DNA from 2 places in the Azoarcus sp. KH32C genome. Region 1 is predicted to be linked to the other one. Evidence: riboswitches for the same ligand, from Rfam matches in the RefSeq annotation. Region 1 holds a riboswitch; the other holds the start of a gene.
The links. Region 1 has a riboswitch for S-adenosylhomocysteine ahead of metH (methionine synthase). Riboswitches for the same ligand answer to the same signal wherever they lie in the genome.
Positions count from the first base shown of each region.

Region 1 (11,572 bases):
TGCAAGCCTGAGCTGGCTGCAGGACTGGGCGCCGGGCTGGAAGAGCATGCTGAGCGTACTGCGCATCGGCTCGCTCGCGGGCGGCGACGGCTACGTGCCGCGCTTCCGCTACCTGTCTCGCCCCTACACGACGGTCGACGCCAATCTCAGCCATACGACCCGCGTCGGCCGCCACGACGTGCAATTCGCGCTGACCGCGCTGAACCTCGGTCCGCGCCATCAGGAAATTGCGGATCGTACCGAACAAGCGGCGAGCGGTGGCACGAAGCCCGTCAATCGCGCCAATCGCATCGTGTACGCGACGGCCACATTCGGATTCGACTGAAACCTTCCACCCATCGCCATGCAAGCATTCGTCCTACAACCCCACCCCGACACGCGAGACACGCCGGTCAAGGCCATCAGCGTGACGTTTTCGCGCGGGCGCGACGGCGCATTGACGCTGCGCTACCGCATCATCGGCGGGATCGACGGGATCCGCGTGCCCGCGGCGCGTTCACCCGCGCAGGCGGACGGGCTGTGGGCTCACACCTGCTGCGAGGCCTTCATCGGTGCTGCCGGCAGCACGGCCTACCGCGAATTCAACTTCTCGCCGTCCAGCGAATGGGCGGTCTACGACTTCGACGACTATCGGCTGCAGCGCGACAAGGCGCCTGGGCCGGTGGCGGCGCCCGGGATCACCTCGCGGAGCGAAGGCGGCGAGCTGCTGCTCGAAGCCGCGATCGAGGCCGCCGCGCTGCCCGCCGGCAACCTGCTGCAGCTCGGATTGTCGGCAGTCATCGAAACGACCGAGGGCGCGTTATCCTATTGGGCCCTGCGCCACCCCTCCGAGCGCCCCGACTTTCACCACCGCGACGCCTTCACCTTGACGCTGTCCCAGGCGTCGCGCTGATCGCGCCGCCAGCTGCCAGGACACAATGACTATCCGGTTCGGACTCGACCGCCTGCTCCAAGACCCCGCGCTGCGCCGCCCGCTCGCCGGCCGCCGCGTCGCGCTGCTCGCCCACCCCGCCTCCGTCACGCGCGAGCTCACGCACTCGCTCGACGCGCTCGCGGCGCTGCCCGAGCTCCAGCTCACCGCCGCCTTCGGCCCCCAGCACGGGCTGCGCGGCGACAAGCAGGACAACATGGTCGAGTCGCCGGACTTCACCGACCCGGTGCACGGCATCCCCGTCTTCAGCCTCTACGGCGAGGTGCGCCGGCCGACCGACGCGATGATGGATACCTTCGACGTGCTGCTCGTCGACCTGCAGGACTTGGGCTGCCGTATCTACACCTTCATCACGACGCTGCGCTACGTGCTCGAGGCCGCGGCGCACCACAAGAAGGCCGTGTGGGTGCTCGACCGTCCGAACCCGGCCGGCCGCCCGGTCGAAGGCCTGATGTTGCGCGAGGGCTGGGAGAGCTTCGTCGGCGCGGGCCAGATGCCGATGCGTCACGGGCTGACGATGGGCGAGCTCGCGCGCTGGTTCGTCGCGACACTCGGGCTCGACGTCGAGTGCGAGGTGATCGCGATGGAAGGCTGGCAGCCGGACGCCGCGCCGGGTTACGGTTGGCCGCTGGGCGAGCGGAGCTGGGTCAATCCGAGCCCGAACGCGCCGAACCTCTCGATGGCGCGCGCCTACGCCGGCACCGTGATGCTCGAAGGCACGACGCTGTCCGAGGGCCGCGGCACGACGCGCCCGCTGGAGCTCTTCGGCGCGCCCGACATCGACGCGCGCGCGATCCGCACCGAGATGCAGCGCCTCGCGCCCCACTGGCTCGCGGGCTGCGTGCTGCGCGAGTGCTGGTTCGAGCCGACCTTCCACAAGCATGCCGGCAAGCTCTGCAGCGGCCTGCAGATCCACGTCGAGGACCCGGCGCATTACGACCACGCCGCCTTCCGCCCATGGCGCCTGCAGGCGCTGGCGTTCAAGGCGCTGCGCCGGTTGCAGCCGGACTATGCGATCTGGCGCGATTTTACGTACGAATACGAACACGATCGGCTCGCCATCGACCTGATCAACGGCAGTCCGCTGCTGCGCACCTGGGTCGACGATCCGGCCGCGATGCCCGACGACCTCGATGCCCTGACCGCCCCCAACGAGGCGGCTTGGCTGGACGCGCGCGCACCCTTCCTGATTTATCCTTGAGCCGTCGGACGAAGGCCTACAATTCGTAACGCTGCCATTTGGCCACTGCCACCGGAGCCATCGCGATGAACGACGCCCTGCGCATCTTTGCATGCAATTCGAACCCCGCCTTGGCCAACGAAATCTGCGCGAAACTGGGGATCCCGCTCAGTCCGGTGGAGATCTCGCGCTTCTCGAACGACAACCTGCAGGTGCAGATCCGCGAGAACGTGCGCGAGCGCGACGTGTTCGTCGTGCAGGCCTTCACCGAGCCGGTCAGCGACCACATCATGGAACTGATGATCACGCTCGACGCGCTGCGCAGCGCCTCGGCGCGGCGCGTGACGGCGGTGATCCCGTACTATTCCTACGCCCGCTCGGACAAGAAGGACGCGCCGCGGATCTCGATCACCGGCCGGCTGATCGCCGACATGCTCATCACCGCGGGCGCGAACCGCGTGCTGACGATGGACTTGCATGCCGAGCAGGTGCACGGCTTCTTCAGCGTGCCGGTCGATCACCTGACGGCGATTCCCACCATTGCCGAGCATTTCCGCAGGAACCACGACCTCGCGAACATGGTGGCGGTGGCAACCGATGCGGGCGGCGCGAAGCGGGTCGGTCGCTTCTCGGAGCGGCTGGACATCCCGATGGCGATCATCGACAAGCGCCGCGTCGACGACACCTCGGTCAAGCAGGGCCACGTCGTCGGCGACGTGAAAGGGCGCGACGCGGTGATCTTCGAGGACGAAATCTCGACCGCCGGCACGCTCCTGTCGACGATCGAGACGCTGCGCGCCGCGGGCGCCCGCTCGGTCCACGCCGGCGCCGTGCACGGGGTGCTGTGCGGGCCCGCGATCGAACGGCTGCGCAACGCGCCGATCGAGTCGATCGTCGTCACGAACACCGTGCACATGCCGCCGGGCAAGCATCTCGACAAGATCACGCAGCTCACGGTGGCGCCGCTCTTCGCCGCGGCGATCGAGCGCATCCACAGCGGCGAGAGCGTCGGCGCGCTGTTCGAGTGATGCGTCGTCAGGTCTGGCCGTTCGCCGCGAGCCAGGCCTCGTAGCCGCCCTTGAGCGGCCGCACCGCCGTGTAACCCAGTTCCGTCAGCACGTGCGCGGCGCGCACGGCCGTGGCGTCGCCGGGGCAGGCACACATCGTGACAATCGGAGCCTGACGCGGCCAGTCGCCGACGGATTGCAGCAGGTTTTCGACGTCGGCCCGGGTCGCGAAGGCGATCGGCGCCGTCGATGCAATCATCGCCGGCCCGCGCAGGTCGAGGAAAAGCGGCGGCGCATCGGAGGCCATCGCCTCGATCAGTTCCAGCGGCGTCACGTGCGGGATCGCGGCGAGCTTCATGAAGCGGTAGCGCTGCCATAGCTTCCACGCAAGCCACAGCGCGAGCGCGAGGCCGCCCGCGACGGCCATCGTCCTGCCGTGGCGGCTCATCGTGAGGAGCGCGTCCTGCAGCTCGTCGCGCAGGAGCCAGCCGACGACGATCGCCCCGCCCGCCCACAACGCGGCCCCCGCGGCCGCGGCGAGCAGGAAGCCCGGCAGCCGCATGCGCAGCGAGCCGGCGATCGGTGGCGCGACGGTCGAAAATCCCGGCACGAACTTCGCAATGACGAGCGACCATAGGCCCCAGCGCTGGAACCGCGCCTCGGTCTGCGTGACGCAGGAATCCGGGTTGATCGACAGCCGGCACAAGCCGGTCAGCACGCGGTAACCGAAGAAGCGGCCGCCGGCGTACCACGCGGCGTCGGCGAGGAGCGAGGCCAGCACGGCCGCCGCGAGCATCGCAGCCGCCTGCGCCGGCGACGCGGCGAGGCTGCCCGCGACGAGCAAGGTGGGCACCGCCGGCACGGGCAGGCCCGCTTGCTGCAGCAGCACGTTCAGGAACACGACCCATACGGCGTCGCGCTGAAGCGCTTCGGTGATCTGGCTGAGGTCCATCGCTTGCGCGCCGTCCCGCGCAACAGGTGCGAAATGAAAGAACCCCGATTCTCGCCTGAAAACCGGGGTTCCGCATCGGCCGATGAAGGCGCGGTCAGTTTCGCTCGGGTTCGCCCTTCAGTCCTCGTACCAGGGCTTTCGAGCCGTCGCGGGCGGCATGGCCGATCGTAACGCCGGTGCGCTTCATCGCGTCCCAGGTCACGACCGCGGCATCGCGCGCGGTATGGCCGATCGTGCGGCCCGCGTTCGCGGCGCCGTGGCCGATCTCGCGGCCGGCATCGCGCGCGCCGGTGCCAATGTCGTGCATCGTCGAGCCGACGCCATGGCCGGCTTCCTCGGCCGTCGTCGAGCCGTTGCCGGACTCCTCGGCCGCAGCCGACAACGGGATCAGCGCAGCGAGTGCGATCGCACCTGCGGCGACGAAGCGGATGATTGAAGCCGGCTTGCGAGACCGGCTGGATCGAATGCGTGTATGCATGATCGGGTCTCTCCTGATGAGCGGCCGCGGGATTACGGCCTGCATAAATGAAAGACCGGCGTGGCGAAGAGACGTTCAGGCGGCGCCCGAGCAATCCCTGTTCCCGCTGGGCTATCTGCAGTTTACGTTGCCCGAAACCGGGGGACGGTAAGAAGGCGTAACCTCCGCCCGTCCCCTCCGACCTCTTACAGGATCGGCGCCAGCCAGCGCGCCGCCTCACCGACCGTCATGCCGGTGCGCTTGGCCCAGTCCTCGAGCTGGTCGCGGCCGATCTTCGGGATCGCGAAGTAGCGCGCCTCCGGGTGCGCGAGGTAGAAGCCGCTGACTGCGGCCGCCGGGCTCATCGCGAAGGATTCGGTCAGCGTCATGCCGGTGTTTTTGGTCGCATCAAGCAGCGCGAAGAGGCCGCCCTTCGCCGTGTGGTCCGGGCAAGCCGGGTAGCCCGGCGCCGGGCGGATGCCGCGGTATTCCTCGTGGATCAGCGCGTTGTTGTCGAGGGATTCGTCGGCCGCATAGGCCCAGAACTCCTTGCGGACGCGCCAGTGCAGCCACTCGGCGCAGGCTTCCGCCAAGCGGTCGGCGAGGCTCTTCAGCATGATGGCGTGGTAGTCGTCGTGCGTCGCCTCGAACTCGGCGAGCTTCTTCTCGATGCCGATTCCGGCGGTGACCGCGAACGCGCCAGCGTAGTCCGCGACGCCCGATTCCTTCGGTGCGACGAAGTCGGACAGGCAGTAATGCGGCTTGTCCGACGGGCGCTCGTGCTGCTGGCGCAGGCCATGCCAGTGCATCAGCGGCTCGCTCCGCGACTCGTCGGCGTAGAACGCGATGTCGTCGCCGACGCGGTTCGCCGGGAAGAGGCCGAACACGGCGCGCGCTTCGAGCCAGTCTTCGGCGACGATTCTTTCGAGCATCGCCTGGCCGTCCTTGAAGACGCCGCGCGCGGTCTCGCCGACGAGCTCGTCGTCGAGGATCTTCGGGAAGCTGCCGGCGAGGTCCCAGGTCTGGAAGAAGGGCGCCCAGTCGATGAACTCGAGGAGTTCCGCCAGCGGCACGGCGAGCGCCTGCACGCCGAGGGTTTTGGGCCTAGTCGGCACGTAGCCGGGGACGCTGTCCCAACGGAAGGCGTTCGCGCGCGCGGCCTCCAGGCTCACGAGCTGCACGCCCTTCTTGTTCGCGTGCTGGGCGCGGATCTTGTCGTAGTCGGCGGCGAGCTGGGCCTTGAAATCGGCCGCGCCACCTTCGGACAGGAGCGCCGTGACGACGCCGACCGCGCGCGACGCATCCGGCACATAGACGACCGGCTGGCCGTAATGCGGCGCGATCTTGATCGCGGTGTGCGCGCGGCTCGTCGTGGCGCCGCCGATCAGCAGCGGCACGTCGAAGCCCTGGCGCTGCATCTCGGCCGCGACGTGGCTCATTTCCTCGAGCGAGGGCGTGATCAGGCCCGACAGGCCGATCGCCTGCGCGCCATGCTCGCGCGCGGCGTTGAGGATCTTCTCCGCCGGCACCATCACGCCGAGGTCGATCACTTCATAGCCGTTGCAGCCCAACACGACGCCGACGATGTTCTTGCCGATGTCGTGCACGTCGCCCTTCACGGTCGCCATCACGATGCGGCCCTTGGAGGCCGCGCCGGTGCGGAGCTTCTCGGCCTCGATGAAGGGGATCAGGTGCGCAACCGCCTGCTTCATCACGCGTGCGGACTTCACGACCTGCGGCAGGAACATCTTGCCCGCGCCGAAGAGGTCGCCGACGACGCTCATGCCGGCCATCAGCGGCCCTTCGATCACCGCGAGCGGCGGCTTGCCTGCGGCTTCGAGCTTCGCGCGGACCTCTTCGGTGTCGGCGACAACGAACTCGGTGATGCCCTTCACGAGCGCATGCGACAGCCGCTCCTCGACCGACAGCGCGCGCCACGCGAGATCCGGCCCGGCGTTCTTGGCCTTGCCCTCCTTGACGCCCTGCGCGAACTCCACGAGCGCCTCGCCCGCACCGGCGTTGCGGTTCAGCACCACGTCCTCGACCTTCTCGCGCAACGCGGGATCGAGGTCGTCATAGACGCCGAGCATGCCGGCGTTGACGATGCCCATCGATAATCCGGCCTTGATCGCGTGGTACAGGAACACCGTGTGGATCGCCTCGCGCACCGGGTCGTTGCCGCGGAAGCTGAAGGAGACGTTCGACACGCCGCCCGAGGTCTTGGCAAAAGGCAGGTTGGCCTTGATCCACGCCACCGCGTTGATGAAATCGACGGCGTAGTTGTCGTGCTCCTCGATGCCGGTCGCGATCGCGAAGATGTTCGGGTCGAAGATGATGTCTTCGGGCGGAAAACCGATTCCGGTCAGCAGGTCGTAGGCGCGCTTGCAGATCTCGGTTTTGCGGGCGTAGGTGTCGGCCTGGCCCTTCTCGTCGAAGGCCATCACGATCACCGCCGCGCCGTACTGGCGGCACAGCCGCGCCTGACGCAGGAACTCGGCCTCGCCTTCCTTCATCGAGATCGAGTTGACGACGCCCTTGCCCTGGATGCACTTGAGGCCCGCTTCCATCACGCTCCACTTCGACGAGTCGAGCATGATCGGCACGCGCGAGATGTCCGGCTCGGACGCGATGAGCTTGAGGAAGCGCTCCATCGCGGCGAGCGAATCGAGCATCGCCTCATCCATGTTGATGTCGATGACCTGCGCGCCGTTCTCGACCTGCTGGCGTGCGACCGCCAGCGCGTCGTCGAAGCGGCCTTCGAGGATCATGCGTGCGAAGGCCTTGGAGCCGGTGACGTTGGTGCGCTCGCCGACGTTCACGAAGAGGCTGTCGGCGCCGACGTTGAAGGGTTCGAGGCCGGACAGGCGGAGCTTCTTCTCGACCTCCGGCACCTTGCGCGGCGCGATGTCCGCGACGGCCTCAGCGATCGCGGCGATATGCGCCGGCGTCGTGCCGCAGCAACCGCCGACGATGTTCACGAGGCCGGCTGCGGCCCATTCGCGGATCGCGGTCGCGAGCTGCTCGGGCGTCTCGTCATAGCCGGTCGGCGCGAGCGGGTTCGGCAAACCCGCGTTCGGGTGCGCGGAGACGTGCGTGTCGCAGACATTCGACAGGTCCTCGACGTACTGGCGCAATTCCTTCGCGCCGAGCGCGCAGTTGAGGCCGAAGGAGATCGGCCGCGCATGCGCGAGCGAGTTCCAGAAGGCTTCCGCGGTCTGGCCCGAGAGCGTGCGGCCGGAGGCGTCGGTGATCGTGCCCGAGATCATCACCGGCACGCGGCGATCCATTTCGGCAAAGAGCTTCTCGACCGCGAATACCGCGGCCTTGGCGTTCAGCGTGTCGAAGATCGTCTCGATCAGCAGCAGGTCCGCGCCGCCTTCGAGGAGGCCGCGCGCCGAATCGTAGTAGTCGTCGACGAGCGCATCGAAGCTGATGTTGCGGAAGCCCGGGTCGTTCACGTCAGGCGAGATCGACAGCGTGCGCGAGGTCGGTCCGAGCACGCCGGCGCAGTAGCGCGGCTTCGCCGGATCCTTCGCGGTGTATTCGTCGCACAGCTCGCGCACGAGACGGGCGCCGGCGACGTTGATCTCGTAGGCGACGTCAGCGAGCCCGTATTCGGCCTGCGACACGCGCGTGCCGTTGAAGGTGTTGGTCTCGATGATGTCCGCGCCGGCCTCGAGGTAGGCGCGGTGGATGCCGGCGACGACCTCGGGGCGGGTCAGCACCAGCAGGTCGTTGTTGCCCTTGAGGTCCTTCGGATGCGCACGGAAGCGTTCGCCGCGGTAGTCCGACTCGCCCAGCTTGTGCTGCTGGATCATCGTCCCCATCGCGCCGTCGAGGATCAGGATGCGGCGGGCGAGAAGGTCGCGGATTTCGTTGGAGCGGTCGGCTTGCATTGTCTACCTCGGTCGATTCAAGCACCGGGCGGAGGCCGCGAAAGCGCAAAAGCAAACGGCGCGGCAAACCCCGGTGGTGGTTTGCGAGCGCCGTTGTTCGGTTGCCGAGCCTGGCCCGCAGATATCGGGTCGCAACGCTCCTCGGCAAGGAGGCTGATTCTATGGAAATTTCGGACGCGTGCCAAGGCGGAAGAGAGTTGGAGCTGACGCGTCGATGAAATTCGGTTATACCTCGCGGCGCCCGTCATTCGAAAGGAATCCCGCTTGCGCCGTCCAGCCTTGTTTTGCGCCCCACTCTGCCGGAGCGCGCAATGAGCCTCGTCATCGGGCTCGTCGTCGGACTGGTACTGGGCCTGACCGGGGCCGGCGGGTCGATCTTCGCCGTGCCGCTGCTGATGGCGGGGCTCGGGTGGTCGATCACGGAGGCCGCGACCGTCTCGCTGCTCGCGGTCGCGATCTCGGCCGCAGTCGGCACCGCGATGGCGTGGAAGCACAGCTACGTGCGCTACCGCGCGGCGACGCTGATGGCGGTCGTCGGCATGCTCGTCGCGCCGATCGGCATCCGCGCCGCCGACGGGATGCCGCCGGCGAATCTGGCGCTGATCTTCTCGCTGGTGCTCGTCGTCGTTGCGATCCGCATGTTCCTCGGCGCGAGGGCGTCGAAGGAGGACGCAGCGGTCGTGCGTTCGGCGGTCGCGGGCGAGGGGCGGTCGTCGGCCGGACGGGTCGGGAGCGTGAATCCCGCCACCGGGCGCCTCGTCTGGTCGCGCGCGGTCGCCCTCACCGTCTCGCTGATCGGCGCCGCGACGGGCTTTTTGTCGGGCATGCTGGGTGTCGGCGGCGGCTTCGTGATCGTGCCCGCGCTGCGCGCAACCTTGCCGCTGTCGATGCACTCCGCGGTCGCGACTTCGCTGATGGCGATCGCGCTGACGAGCTCGATCACCTTCGTCACCTGCATCCTCCAGGGCCGAATCGTGCCCTTGCTCGCGGCAGTCCCCTTCGTCGCGGGGTCGGTGCTGGGCATGGTGCTGGGGCGCCGGGTCGCGCCGCGGATTTCCGGCCCGTATCTTCAGCAGGGATTCGCCATCGCCGCCGGGATCGTTGCGCTCGTCATGGCCTTCAAAGCCTGGAGCGCGATGTAAAACGACGGCGAGAGCGGCTGCCCTCCTGCGGCTTAGCTGTTCTCCCGCCAGTCGAAGTCCATCTGGCGCGCAGTCCGCTCCGCAAGCTCGCGGCCGGCGATGCGTTCGACGAGGTGCAGGCACATGTCGATGCCGGCCGAGATGCCCGCCGACGTCACGATTGCGTCTTCGTCGACCCAGCGCACGCCGATCCGGACGTCGAGTTGCGGGAACATTTCGCGCAGGTCGGCAACGTCCTCCCAGTGCGTCGTCGCCGACTTCCCATCGAGCAGCCCGGCCTGCGCGAGCAGGAAGGCGCCTGTGCACACGGACGCGGTCAGGCGCGTGCGACCGGCGGTAGCCCCGATCCAGGACGCGACGGCCGGCACCTCGAGTTCCTGCGTGACGACGCCGCCCGGCACGATGAGGATGTCGATCGGCGGATGGTCGACAAAGTCGTGGTCGGGATGGATCTCGAGCCCGGCGCGGGCGCGCACCGGGGCGCCCGTGCGGCCGATCGTGAATACCGAGAACAGCTCGGGCGCCGCCGGCGCGCCACGCCGGTGCATGCGCGAAGCGGTCGTGAAGACCTCGTAGGGTCCGGCAAAGTCGAGAACCTCGACGTCATCGAAAACGAAGATGCCAACGCTGGTCGTCACGGAATCTCCTGGCTGCAGAAAAAAGGGGACGCAATTAGTGGTGGTGATGCCCAGCCGCCTCGGGCTGGGGCGGCGCGTAACCGGGGCCGTCGCGGCAAGCAGCCGTCATGGTGCACCGTTCGGTCGGATGGCTCTGGGCTACGATTGGACTTGATCCCGCCGTCAGCGTGGATACCCGGCATCCCGGCAACCGTCTTACCCCTTGTGCAGCCTTCGTTCGAGGCGGGTCATCCAGTCCACGTGCCGGCGTGCCTGCTTGCCCGCCCGGTCGACGTGCTTCGCCACCGCCTTCTGCACCAGGGCGTAGAAGGCGACCAGATCCAGCTGCGGATAGTCGTCCAGGACCCCGTTGTCCTGGAAAAACTCGGCGATCCACCGTGAATCCAGTTCGTCACGCCCGGTCTCCCGAATGTACTCCGCCGCGGCAATTTCGACATAGTCGGTAAGTTTGGGCACTCGTCTCATGATCGACTCACGTGCTGGGGGCGATTCAGTCGGTGCGCTGGCCCATCACGACCACAAGCCGGCCGCTCGTGGACACCGTCAACCATGCGCCCGATTAGGACACGAGCCGGGATCCGAGGTTTCGCCCATGCCCGAATGCCGCTTCGCGACATTGACTATGATGAATCAAGCGTCTGTCCCCATATCCCGCAAGGAGAAGCCATCATGCAAAGCAGCGACGCGATCCTCGCCCGGATTCATGGCGCCTTGACGCACGAGACGCATCTCGACCCGGTCCGCCATCGGATCGAAGTGAATGTAGCCGGCCGCACCGTAACATTGTCCGGCGACGTGCCCGGCATTGCCAGCAAGCGGCTCGCCGTCGATGCCGTATCGGCCCTGGATGGTGTGGCCGAGGTCATCGATCGGCTCCGGCTCGCGTCCGCCTCGGCGGTGGGCGACGGGGCGATCCGGGACGCCGTCTCCAAGTGGTTGTCGCGCGACGTCGATTTCATCAACTGCACGCTACGCGTCCTCGCCACGGGTCGCCTGGAAGTGCTGCGCGAAGCGCGCGAGGATTCCTGCGGCGCCATGGATATCGCGGTGGACGACGGCGTGATCACGCTGAGCGGCCATGTGATCAGCCTGTCGCACAAGCGCCTGGCGGGCGTGCTCGCCTGGTGGGCGCGGGGCGGCCGCGACGTGGCGAACCTCCTCGAAGTCAGACCGGCGGAAGAGGACTCCGACGAGGAAGTCATCGACGCGCTGCGCCTTGCCCTGGAAACCGACCCGCTGGTCCACGCCGATCAGATCGTCATCGTCAGCCGCAACTTCATCGTCACGCTGAAGGGTTTCGTGGCCACCGAGGAGGAACGCCGCCACGCCGAGCTGGACGCCTGGTATCTGCACGGGGTCAGGCGAGTGC
Region 1 is NC_020516.1:4,827,331-4,838,902, forward strand. It holds gene AZKH_RS21710 (TonB-dependent siderophore receptor) at 1-325, shown strand, start outside; gene AZKH_RS21715 (DOMON-like domain-containing protein) at 344-892, shown strand; gene AZKH_RS21720 (exo-beta-N-acetylmuramidase NamZ domain-containing protein) at 918-2,132, shown strand; gene AZKH_RS21725 (ribose-phosphate pyrophosphokinase) at 2,198-3,139, shown strand; gene AZKH_RS21730 (VTT domain-containing protein) at 3,147-4,070, opposite strand; gene AZKH_RS21735 (hypothetical protein) at 4,165-4,548, opposite strand; gene metH (methionine synthase) at 4,734-8,423, opposite strand; S-adenosyl-L-homocysteine riboswitch at 8,502-8,572, opposite strand; gene AZKH_RS21745 (sulfite exporter TauE/SafE family protein) at 8,735-9,565, shown strand; gene AZKH_RS21750 (DJ-1/PfpI family protein) at 9,598-10,203, opposite strand; gene AZKH_RS21755 (hypothetical protein) at 10,399-10,668, opposite strand; gene AZKH_RS21760 (BON domain-containing protein) at 10,873-11,572, shown strand, end outside.

Region 2 (11,572 bases), 860 kb from region 1:
CGCGAAGCGGCCCGCTCTGGTAGATTGTTGTCATTTTTCCGGGCGCGCTGCGGGCCTCGGCCATGCGTCGCCATCTATTCTCCGCGGAGGAGTCCGTCGATGAAGTTCCGCATCCTGCTGGCGCTACTGTCGGCTGTATTGTTGATGTCGTCCGCGCACGCCGACGTGCAGACTACCTACGAGGGCTGCACCGATGCCGCCGGCCGCCTCGTGCCGGCCATCTCCGATCCGACGATCGACAAGGTCGTCGAGTCGCGCAGCGACGCGAGCGGTGCCGACATCCGCTACAACCCGGATGTGCTGCCGCGCTTACTTCCGGAAACACGACTCTTCCTGTTCGCGCACGAATGCGCGCGGCACAATCTCGGCTACGCGGCCGGTGCCGCGCTCGACGTCCTGGAGGCGGCGCGTGCCGATTGTGTGGCGGTTGAGGCGCTGCTGCGTTCGCAACTCCTCGTGCCCGAGCAGATCGAGACCGTGCAGCGCGATCTGCGGTTGACCCCGACCGAGTGGGCGTTCGTCCCCGGCCCGGCGCGTCGCGTTGCGCTGAGCGCCTGCGTCGCCGGGAACGCACGTCGTCATGCGTTGACCCAGCCGTCGGCGAACCAGCCGAACTGGAACGCCTGCGTCCGCGGCTGCGGCGACCGCCGACGCGCCTGTCAGTCGCATAGCGCCGGCTGCGACGACGCCTACGAGCGTTGCGTGAGCCTGTGCGACTTCCGCTCGGCGCCGTGAGGCGGCCGTCGGCCGCTGATAAACTCGTCCTGCTCCTAACCCGCTGAAGGCATTTCTCATGGTCGAACCCCTGCTCATCGCGAAGAACGCCGCCAAGGAAATCCACCTGTTGCCGCGGCTCGCGAACCGCCACGGACTGATCACCGGCGCGACCGGCACCGGCAAGACGGTGACCTTGCAGAAGATGGCGGAATCGTTTTCCGCGATCGGCGTGCCCGTCTTCATGGCCGACGTGAAGGGCGACCTGTCGGGCATCGGCGCGGCCGGTGTCGCGTCCGAGAAGCTGCTGCAGCGGCTCGCGGCGATCGGCATCGAGGACTTCACGCCGCGCGCGAACCCCGTGGTCTTCTGGGACGTGTTCGGTGTCGGCGGTCATCCGGTGCGCGCGACGATCTCGGACATGGGGCCCTTGTTGCTCGCGCGCCTGCTGAATCTGAATGAAACGCAGTCCGGCGTGCTGCAGCTCGTGTTCAAGGTCGCCGACGACAACGGCCTGCTGCTCCTGGATCTGAAGGACTTGCGGGCGATGGTCCAGCATGTCGGCGATAACGCGAAGACCTTCACAACCGAATACGGCAACGTGTCGGCCGCATCAATCGGCGCGATCCAGCGCGGGCTCCTCACGCTGGAACAGGAGGGCGGCGAGCAGTTCTTCGGCGAGCCGATGCTCGATCTCGCCGACCTGATGCAGACCGACGCGGACGGCCGCGGCGTCGTCAACGTCCTCGCCGCCGAGAAGCTCTACCAGTCACCCAAGCTTTACTCGACCTTCCTGCTGTGGATGCTGTCGGAACTCTTCGAGCAGTTGCCCGAAGTCGGCGACGTCGACAAGCCCAAGCTCGTGTTCTTCTTCGACGAGGCGCATCTGCTCTTCAACGACGCCCCGCAGGCCCTCGTCGACAAGGTCGAACAGGTCGTGCGCCTGATCCGCTCGAAGGGTGTCGGCGTCTATTTCGTGACGCAGAATCCGCTCGACGTGCCGGACACGGTGCTCGGGCAGCTTGGCAACCGCGTCCAGCACGCGCTGCGCGCCTTCACGCCGCGCGACCAGAAGGCAGTGAAGACGGCAGCCGAGACGATGCGGCCGAATCCGGCCTTCGACGCTGCGGCGGCGATCACCGAGCTCGGCGTCGGCGAGGCCCTGATTTCCTTCCTCGACGACAAGGGCCGCCCGGAGATGGTCGAACGCGCCGTCGTCATCGCGCCGGCCTCCCGCCTCGGGCCGCTGACCGCAGAAGAGCGCAATGCGGCGATCCGCGGCTCGGTGCTCTACGGCCACTACGAGCAGCAGCTCGACCGCGAGTCGGCCTATGAGAAGCTGCGCGGCAAGGCGGCCACTGCGCCCGGTCCTGCGGCCGGAGCGCCGGCAGGTGGTGGGTCGGCCGGTGGTGGGTCGGGCGGGGAGGGCGGTGGTGTGCTGGGCGGCATGAGCGACATCCTGTTCGGCTCCACCGGGCCGCGCGGCGGACGGCGCGAGGGCCTCGTCGAGGTCGCCGCAAAGACCGTCGTGCGCACCATCGGCAGCTCCATCGGGCGCGAGATCATGCGCGGCGTGCTCGGTTCGCTGCTTGGCGGCAGTGGCAGTCGGCGACGCTGAAGCAACCTCCGGTGCCGCCATCCACGGAAGGGCGCGGCACCGGTCCCCCTTTTCTGACGGGAAATCAATGAGCCCAATCCCCATCGCCCGATCGGGCAACGGGACAGGATTGCTGTTCGCGGTGCTCGGCGCCGTCGGCTTTTCCTTCAAGGCGATCCTCGTCAAGCTCGCCTACCAATACCGCGTCGATGCCGAAACGCTGCTCGCGCTGCGCATGGGGCTGTCGCTGCCTTTCTTCGTCGTGATGGGCGTCGTCGCCGACCGCCGCGCGCGACATCGGCTTGAGGGGCGCGACTGGCTGTGGATGGGCGGGCTCGGCTTCTGCGGCTACTACCTCGCGAGTTATCTCGACTTCCTCGGCCTGCGCTATATCACCGCGGCGCTCGAACGCCTGATCCTCTTCCTGTACCCGACCCTCGTGATCGTGCTGTCGGCGCTCTTCCTCGGCAAGCCGATCGGCCGGCGGGCGATGATGGCGCTCGGCCTGTGCTACCTCGGCATCGGTCTCGCGGTCGGGCACGACCTGCATATCGCGGGCGAGGCGGCGGACGTGCTGCTCGGTTTCGCGCTCGTGTTCGGCAGTGCGCTGTCTTATGCGCTCTACCTGATGGGCAACGGCGAGGTCGTCGGTCGCCTGGGTTCGATGCGCGTGACGGCCTTTGCGACGATGATCGCCTGCGTGCTGTGCATCGGCCAGTTCGTGATCCTGCGTCCGCTCTCGGCGCTCGACCTGCCGTGGCAGGTTTATGCATTGGGGCTCGCGATGGCGCTCTTCTCGACGGTCGCGCCGGTGTGGCTCGTGTCGGAGGCGATCAGCCGCCTCGGCGCCGGCCCGGTGTCGCTGACCGGCACGTTGGGGCCGGTGATCACGATCTTCCTCGGCTGGCTGCTGCTCGACGAGACGATCGGCGGCGGGCAGGTCGCCGGCGCGGCGCTGGTGATCGTCGGCGTGCTGGTGATGGCGCGGCGCAAATGAAGCGGAAGCGGCCGGCCCGGGCACTCAGCGCGCATTGAGCCTGTCCAAGTCGGCATGACACAACGGGAGTCACGCCATGACGCCACAGTCCGTTGAATCCCTGATGGCCGAGATCGATGCCGAAGACCAGCCTGATTTCGGCGGGCTCGGCATCGGTGAAGTGGAAGCGCGCCGCCTGATGGCGAACCACTTCTGCGAGATCGACAGCCGCCTCGCCGAGCACGGGCTCAGCGCCGAGGCGCGGCTCGAGGTCATGGCGGCGATCGCCGCGCACACGATGGTCGAGAACATGCTGCTCTACGTGGAGCGGCTGCGCAGCGCCCCGGCCCAAGCGGACTTCCGCGACTGGATGCAGCGGCACGGACTCGCCTAGCGCCACCGACCGTCGATGGCGCTCATTGCCACGTCCAGGCGTGCTCGAACGCGATCGCCGTTCCCCACGCGATCAGCGCGACCCCGAGCGGCTCGCCCAGCAGACGCCCGCGCGGATGGTTCTTCTCGATCGCCATGATCGTGCCAAGCGCGAGCATCCAGCCGATGTTGCCCGTGCCGACCGCGAACATCAGCAGCATCAGCGCCCAGCAGCAGCCGACGCAGAAGAGGCCGTGATGCGCGCCGATCGCGAACGACTGGCCGCCCGCGCCTCCGCCGCGCCAGTGCTGGAAGATGAAGCCGACCGGGGCCCGGCAGCGGTCGAGGCAGCGGTATTTCAGCTCGGAGAACTGGAACAGCCCGGCCAGCAGCAGCGGCGCCGCGCCGAAGACCCAGGGATTGGTCTGCAGCCAGGCGATGTGCTCGAAGAGTTCATGCAGGCCGAAGTCGAAGAGGTGGGCGGCGACGCCGAAGACCAACCAGACGCCGAGGTAGCCGGCAATGACCAGCGCCACCAGCCGGCGGCGGTCGTCGCGCTGCGCAGTCATGCGCTCGAAGGCCTGGATCAGCGGCACGGCCGTCGGCAGCATCATCGCGCAGGTCATCAGCAGCCAGCCGGCGATATAGAGCGCCCCCTGCTCGAGCACCACTTCGAGTTCGTTTCCCTCGACGAATCCCGCCAACTCCCCGTGATGCAGGTAGCGGGCGTAGGGCGAACGTTCCCATGCCCACAACGCAAACCACGCCAGCGCGATCAGGAGACCGACGCTGAGCGTGGTGGCGTTGCGATGAAGGCTGCGTGGCATGGGCACCTTGCAGGGGCCGGAACCGTGCCGTCGCTTCTGCCCGGCGGAGAGGCCGGTACGCGCGGGAGAGAGCGGCGGCACGCCGGCGGACTCAGCCTTCGAAGACGAAGTTGCCCTGGACCGAGTTGTAGCCGCTGAGGTCCACGTCTATGCCGAGACCTTCGGACTTGGCCCAGTACTTCGGTGCGCGGCCGATGTAGGCGGGCGAGCCGGGAATGGTCGAGAAGACCGTGTCGCTCATCACCGTCGGCCGTCCGTCCGGACCGCGAGCGCTCTCGAGCACCGCCTCGACCTTGTTGCCCAGGCGCAGGTGGCCGGAGCCCTGTTCGACGTCGAACTGGATGGGGACGCGCTCGACCCCGATCACCTCGCCGACCAGTTTTGCAAGGTCGGCGATCGGGCCTCCCAGCTTGCCGGTGAATACCGACAGCAATGCCTCTTCTTGGGCCGGGCTCGCCCGCTCGTCGACGAAGGCGAGTGCGCGCCAGTTCCCACTGAAGACGTTGCCGGGGATGTGCGCGAGCATGCCGAACGTCAGGCCCGACACATCCGTGCCGCCGACCGCGCCTTTGTCAATATGCCAGGCGAGCGTGCCTTCGCAGGTTCCGCCGTCAGGGTCGTCGCCGATCCAGCACGGGCATATCGCCTTGCAGGTGCACACCTCGAGCAGTTTCCCTTCGATCCGGTAAGCCATGTCTGTCCTCCTTGTGTCGTGGTGCGGAACAAGGGGCGGAGGGGGGCTCGGTCTCAATGTTCATGCATTGCCGGCCGTGCTTCGGCGCCGCTCCTGCAGGTAAGCGGATTGCGTCTCACTTGTATTTATAGTCCCGATTGGCTGGCATTCAATGACAGGTGGGCCGGGCGACCCACAGGCTTTCGGGTCTTGCGGGCTATGCTTAAAGTTGTATGAAATGTGCCGATAATAGAACTCGGACAGCAATGAATGTGTTGGCGTCCGGCGAATGGTCGGCTGGCGCCGGATACCCCGAACGGAGAATCGCGATGGGATGGTTTGGAGGTGGGGCGGAGCTTGCCGCTCTGAAACAGGAACTGGCGGCCAGCAACGACGCGCTCGCCCGTGAGCGGGAACGCGCCGCCGCGCTCGAGACTCGGCTCGCCGCGCAGCAGGCCGGGGCGGAAGAGGCGACGCGGCGTGCCTCAATACTGGAGGCGCTGTTCGCGAATTTGCGCACCTACGGCGACACGCTGGTATCGGTGCAGGGGACTTTCGGGCGGCTCGCCGACGGGCTCAGCGGACAGCAGGAATCGGCGCAGCGCTCGACCGACTCGGCGAGCCGGAGTGCCGAGGCGATCGAGGCGATCTCGACAAGCCTGGATCGTCTCGCGGACGAGACGCGCAGCACCGTCGATTCGGTGCATCGCCTCAATGAGCGGGCCGGGCAGATCGACGGCATCGTGCGCCTGATCCGCGAAATCGCCGACCAGACCAACCTGCTCGCGCTCAATGCCGCGATCGAGGCGGCGCGCGCAGGCGAGCAGGGGCGGGGCTTCGCGGTCGTCGCCGACGAGGTGCGCAAGCTCGCCGAACGCACCGCCACCGCGACGAACGAAATCTCCGGCCTCGTCGGCGCGATCCAGGGCGAGACCGGGCAGGCGAAGGACGTGATCCAGTCGCTCGCCGGCAAGGCCTCGGATGCGGCGACGCAGGGGCGGGATGCGCGGACCAGCATGACGGAATTGTGTTCGCTCGCCCGCGGGCTTGCCGACATCATGCAGGATGCGTCGGTGCGCAGCTTCGTCGAGCTCGCGAAGATGGACCACTTGATCTACAAGATGGAGGTCTACAAGACTGCCTCCGGCCATTCGGAGAAGCGCCCGGACGAATTTTCGAGCCACCACAAGTGCCGGCTTGGCAAGTGGTATTACGAAGGCGGCGGCAAGCGCTTTGCGGGGCTGCCGGCGTACCGGCGCCTCGAAGCGCCGCATGCGCGCGTGCATGAGAGCGGCCGGCGCGCGCTGGAACGCCTACAGTCGGGTCAGAGCGATTCCGGTTTGCAGGACATCGCCGCGATGGAAGCGGCGAGCATCGAGGTGCTGAACTGTCTGCAGGGCATCGCGGACGGCGCGAGGTCGGTGTAAGGGTAGCGGGCGGGGCGGGATCGGATCCCGCCCTGCCCGCTTGCGGTGGTCAGCAGCCGAGCTTCAGCCGCTCGCAGATCGCGGTCGTGAGACCGGCCTGGTTCATGCTGTAGAAGTGCAGGCCGGGTGCGCCGGCCGCGATCAGGCGCTCGCAGAGTTCCGTCACGACGTCGAGGCCGAAGGCGCGGATCGACTCCGCGTCGTCGCCGAAGGCTTCGAACTTCTTGCGCATCCAGCGCGGCAGTTCGGCGCCGCACGCATCCGAGAAGCGTGCGAGCTTGGAGAAGCTCACGATCGGCATGATGCCGGGCACGATCGGCAGCTCGACGCCCATCGCGCGCACCGACTCGACGAAATGCGCGTAGGCGTCGAAGTTGTAGAAGTACTGCGTGATCGCGGAGTTCGCCCCGGCGTCGGCCTTGCGCTTGAAGGCGAGGAGGTCGTCCTTCGGGCTCTTTGCCTGCGGGTGCCATTCCGGGTAGGCCGCCACTTCGAGGTGGAAGCGGTCGCCGGTCTCATTGCGGATGAATTCCACCAGCTCGTTGGCGTAGCGGAATTCGCCCGGATCGCCGACGCCCGAGGGTAGGTCGCCGCGCAGCGCGACGATGCGGCGGATGCCGGCCGCGGCGTACTCGGCGAGGATCTCGCGGATGCTCGCGCGGGTCGAGCCGATGCACGACAGGTGCGGCGCGGCTTCGAAGCCGTCGGCGGCGATTTCCCTGACCGTCGCGAAGGTGCGTTCGCGCGTCGAGCCGCCGGCCCCGTAGGTCACCGAGAAGAAGCTCGGCTTCAACGTGGCGAGCTTGCGGCAGGTGTCGCGCAGCTTCTGCGCACCTTCCGGCGTCTGGGGCGGGAAGAATTCGATCGAAAGTTCGGGTTTGGCCATGGTGTGTCCCGATCAGTAGCGGTAGTGCGCCGACTTGTACGGGCCTTCCTTCGGCACGCCGATGTAGGCCGCCTGCTGGTCGGTGAGCTCGGTGAGCTGCACGTTGAGCTTCCGCAGCTGCAGGCGCGCGACTTTCTCGTCGAGATGCTTGGGCAGTGTGTAGACGCCGACCGGATAATCCGCGGTGCGCGTGAAGAGCTCGATCTGCGCGATCGTCTGGTTCGCGAACGAGGACGACATCACGTAGCTCGGGTGGCCGGTCGCGCAGCCGAGGTTCACGAGGCGGCCCTTGGCGAGCAGGATGATCCGTTTGCCGTCCGGGAAGATCACGTGGTCGACCTGCGGCTTGATCTCTTCCCACTGGTACTTCTCGAGCGACGCGACGTCGATCTCGTTGTCGAAGTGGCCGATGTTGCAGACGATCGCCTGGTCCTTCATCTTGACCATGTGATCGTGCGTGATGACGTGGAAGTTGCCGGTGGTCGTGACGAAGATGTCGGCATGTGCGGCGGCGTATTCCATCGTCACGACGCGGTAGCCTTCCATCGCCGCCTGCAGTGCGCAGATCGGGTCGATCTCGGTGACCCACACCTGGGCGGACAGCGCACGTAGCGCCTGCGCCGAACCCTTGCCCACGTCGCCGTAGCCGCAGACGACCGCGACCTTGCCGGCGATCATCACGTCGGTGGCGCGCTTGATGCCGTCGACGAGCGACTCGCGGCAGCCGTAGAGGTTGTCGAACTTGCTCTTGGTGACCGAATCGTTGACGTTGATCGCCGGGAACTTCAGGTCGCCGCGCGCATGCATCTGGTACAGGCGATGCACGCCGGTGGTGGTTTCCTCGGTGACGCCCTTGATCTGCCCGAGGCGGGTCGAATACCAGGTCGGGTCGGTCGCGAGCTTGGCGCGGATCGCGGCGAAGAGGATCGTTTCCTCTTCTGAACCGGGCTTCGCCAGCACCGAGATGTCCTGCTCGGCCTTCGCGCCCAGGTGCAGCAGCAGCGTCGCGTCGCCGCCGTCGTCGAGGATCATATTCGAATAGATGCCCTCATTTCCGTTGGCCGGCCATTCGAAGATGCGGTGGGTGTAGTCCCAGTAGTCGGCCAGCGATTCGCCCTTCACCGCGAAGACCGGGATGCCCTGCGCGGCGATCGCGGCGGCGGCGTGGTCCTGCGTCGAGAAGATGTTGCACGAGGCCCAACGGACTTCGGCGCCGAGCGCGGTCAGCGTCTCGATCAGCACCGCGGTCTGGATCGTCATGTGCAGCGAGCCGGTGATGCGCGCACCCTTGAGGGGCTGGCTGGCGGCGAATTCCTCGCGGATCGCCATCAGGCCCGGCATTTCGGTTTCCGCGATGCGGATTTCCTTGCGGCCCCAGTCGGCAAGCTTGAGGTCGGCAACAACGAAGTCGGTGAAGTTTTCAGCCACAGTGTTCATGCGAACTCCTGAACGTGTGGCCGGGAAGGGGTGCTGCGGGTGGGCTCACCTCGTCACCCCGTGCCCGGCACGGGTTAAGGTGAGCGCAGTTGAGAATTGGCCGAGCCTGGGACAGGGGTCTCGCAGCGCTCCTCGGCAGACGAGCATTATAGCCGCGAAATCTTTTTGGTTGCTAAATGGACCAATACAGTCCACAGTGTGCGTAGCGATCTTCAAGAAGCAAGTTGTTGTACGGTTCAGTATCTGCTGTTTCTGCGGTATGTTCCACTTCACCGTAGCGTCTTGAGCTTCGCCCGCAACCTCAGGGCAAAGTCCCTATTTTTTATTCAGGATATTCAAGACATGGCAAACGGTACCGTTAAGTGGTTCAATGACTCCAAGGGCTTCGGCTTCATCACCCCGGAAAATGGCGGCGACGATCTGTTCGCGCACTTTTCGGCCATTCAGGGCTCCGGCTTCAAGACGCTGGCTGAAGGCCAGCGCGTCACCTTCGATGTGACCACCGGCCCGAAGGGTCAGCAAGCATCCAACATCCGCGCTGCTGACTAAGTGAGCGCTGACCGGGCCGCCCGCAGGCTGAGCCCGGAAATCCCGTCGGTGCCGCGCGGGGCTTCGTCCCCGATCACGGCCTGACTGGAAAAAGCCCGGCCTACGCGCCGGGCTTTTTTTCTTTTCCGCTGTCCCTTCTGGAGTAATCGTCATCGCCAAGGAAGATCTCATCGAAATGAGCGGTGTCGTGGATGAAGTCCTGCCCGACGCTCGATTCCGCGTGACCCTCGACAATGGTCACTGTCTCATCGCCTATTCCGCAGGCAAGATGCGCAAGCATCACATCCGTATTCTGTGCGGCGACAAGGTCTCGCTCGAACTTTCCCCTTACGACCTGAGCAAGGGTCGTATCACTTTCCGTCATCTCGAAACCCGCGGACCCGCGGGACCGCAGGTCCGACGGCGTCGTTGAGCCGTACGCTGCGGGCAGGCGCGGCGGTGTGCCGCGTCCCGCTCACTCGCCCAGCATCGATTCGATCAACGCAAAGAGGCGGTGATAGAAGTCCGGATCGGCGATCGTCTCTTCGCCGGTCTTGACCATCGCTTCCTTGTCTGCCGTCCACGGCAGCGAAATCGAACCGATGCCGGCGACGCCGACGCCGGCGCTCGTCGCGGCGGACTTCAGTTCATAGCGCGTCTGCAGCGCGTTCGCGTACATCGCGGTCCCGAGATTGCTCGGCAGGCACTCCAACGTGATCCCCAAGGTCATGCTGTAGCTCGGCTGCGGCAGGAAGTGCTTGTCGCCGCGGATGCGGGTCGGATTGGTGCTGTCGACCTGGTAGCCCTGCGAGAGCAGCGCGCGCCGGCCGACTTCGCACGCGGCCGCTGGATCTCGCTGGCTCCATGTGACGAAGGGCGATTCCGCCTTGAAGGTTTCGGCGCGGTAGGCGGGGGCCGGGGCGTGGGAGCAGCCGGTCAGCAGCAGTCCGCCGAGCAGCAGGGCAGGGGCGCGGCGCGCAAGATGAAACATGGGGAAAATCCGGGGCATGGCGATGCAATGAAGCAGTTTAGAGCATCCGGTGCGCCGTGGGTTCAAGCGAGATGATCGGTAACCGGTCTCTTGTAGCCTCGGCTTGCGTCAGGGAATAAAACGTATCGGTCGGCTGTTGTTTCGAAAGCGCCGGCCGCCAAGGGATGTCGCGGCGGCGCGCCGAAAACTTCCCCCAACGACGTGGATTCCCGATGACAAAAAAAGTCCTGATCCTTGCGGCGTCCCTCGCCGCGTTCTCCGGCTGCAGCTTAGCAGCCGACCCCGCTCCGAACGGCATCGTGCTGCCTGAAGGTTTTCGCCAATGGCAGGTGCTGTCGGTGCACCACCGTTCGGACAACACCACCTTGCGCGTCGTACTCGGCAACGAGGCGGCACAACAGGCCGTGCGCGAAGGCAAGACGAATCCGTGGCCGGATGGTGTCGTGCTCGGCAAGATGGTCTGGAAAGGCGTCCAGCACGACCGCTGGGCAACGGCGACCGAGCCGGGCGGCTTCGTCCACGCCGAGTTCATGACCAAGGATGCGGCGAAGTACGCCGCGACCGGCGGCTGGGGCTATGCCCGCTGGGTCGGGAAGGAGCTCAAGCCCTACGGCAAGGACGAGAATTTCGTGCAGGAGTGCCTGGGCTGCCACACGCCGCTGAAGGATCGCGACTACGTCTTCACGCATCCGGCAACGATGCCCTGAGGCAGGACGCCGCTGCGCATGTGGCAGGCAGGGCGGCGGAGACCACCGCCCTGCAGGTTGGGACGATTACAGCCCGGCGTCGGCGCGCAGCGCGGCGGCCTTGTCGGTGTTTTCCCAGGTGAATTCCGGCTCGTCGCGGCCGAAGTGGCCGTAGGCGGCGGTCTTGCTGTAGATCGGGCGCAGCAGGTTGAGCTCCTGGATGATCGCCTTCGGACGCAGGTCGAAGTGGCGCTGGACCAGCTCGACGATCTTCTCGTCGGCGATCGTGCCGGTGCCGAAGGTCTCGACCATCATCGACACGGGCTTCGCGACGCCGATCGCGTAGGCGACCTGCACTTCGCAACGGTCGGCGAGGCCGGCCGCGACGATGTTCTTCGCGACCCAGCGACCGGCGTAGGCGGCCGAACGGTCGACCTTCGACGGATCCTTGCCGGAGA
Region 2 is NC_020516.1:601,175-612,746, forward strand. It holds gene AZKH_RS02650 (hypothetical protein) at 100-735, shown strand; gene AZKH_RS02655 (helicase HerA-like domain-containing protein) at 794-2,332, shown strand; gene AZKH_RS02660 (DMT family transporter) at 2,400-3,308, shown strand; gene AZKH_RS02665 (hypothetical protein) at 3,385-3,681, shown strand; gene AZKH_RS02670 (DUF2182 domain-containing protein) at 3,704-4,486, opposite strand; gene AZKH_RS02675 (DUF1326 domain-containing protein) at 4,578-5,180, opposite strand; partial or broken gene AZKH_RS27945 (methyl-accepting chemotaxis protein) at 5,876-6,175, shown strand; gene AZKH_RS27950 (CZB domain-containing protein) at 6,260-6,586, shown strand; gene metF (methylenetetrahydrofolate reductase [NAD(P)H]) at 6,636-7,472, opposite strand; gene ahcY (adenosylhomocysteinase) at 7,485-8,909, opposite strand; S-adenosyl-L-homocysteine riboswitch at 8,984-9,049, opposite strand; gene AZKH_RS02695 (cold-shock protein) at 9,252-9,458, shown strand; gene infA (translation initiation factor IF-1) at 9,610-9,870, shown strand; gene AZKH_RS02705 (DUF2242 domain-containing protein) at 9,913-10,428, opposite strand; gene AZKH_RS02710 (cytochrome P460 family protein) at 10,641-11,135, shown strand; gene metK (methionine adenosyltransferase) at 11,202-11,572, opposite strand, start outside.
Region 2: it holds a riboswitch for S-adenosylhomocysteine, as region 1 does, so the genes downstream of both, ahcY (adenosylhomocysteinase) here and metH (methionine synthase) in region 1, are expected to answer to the same signal.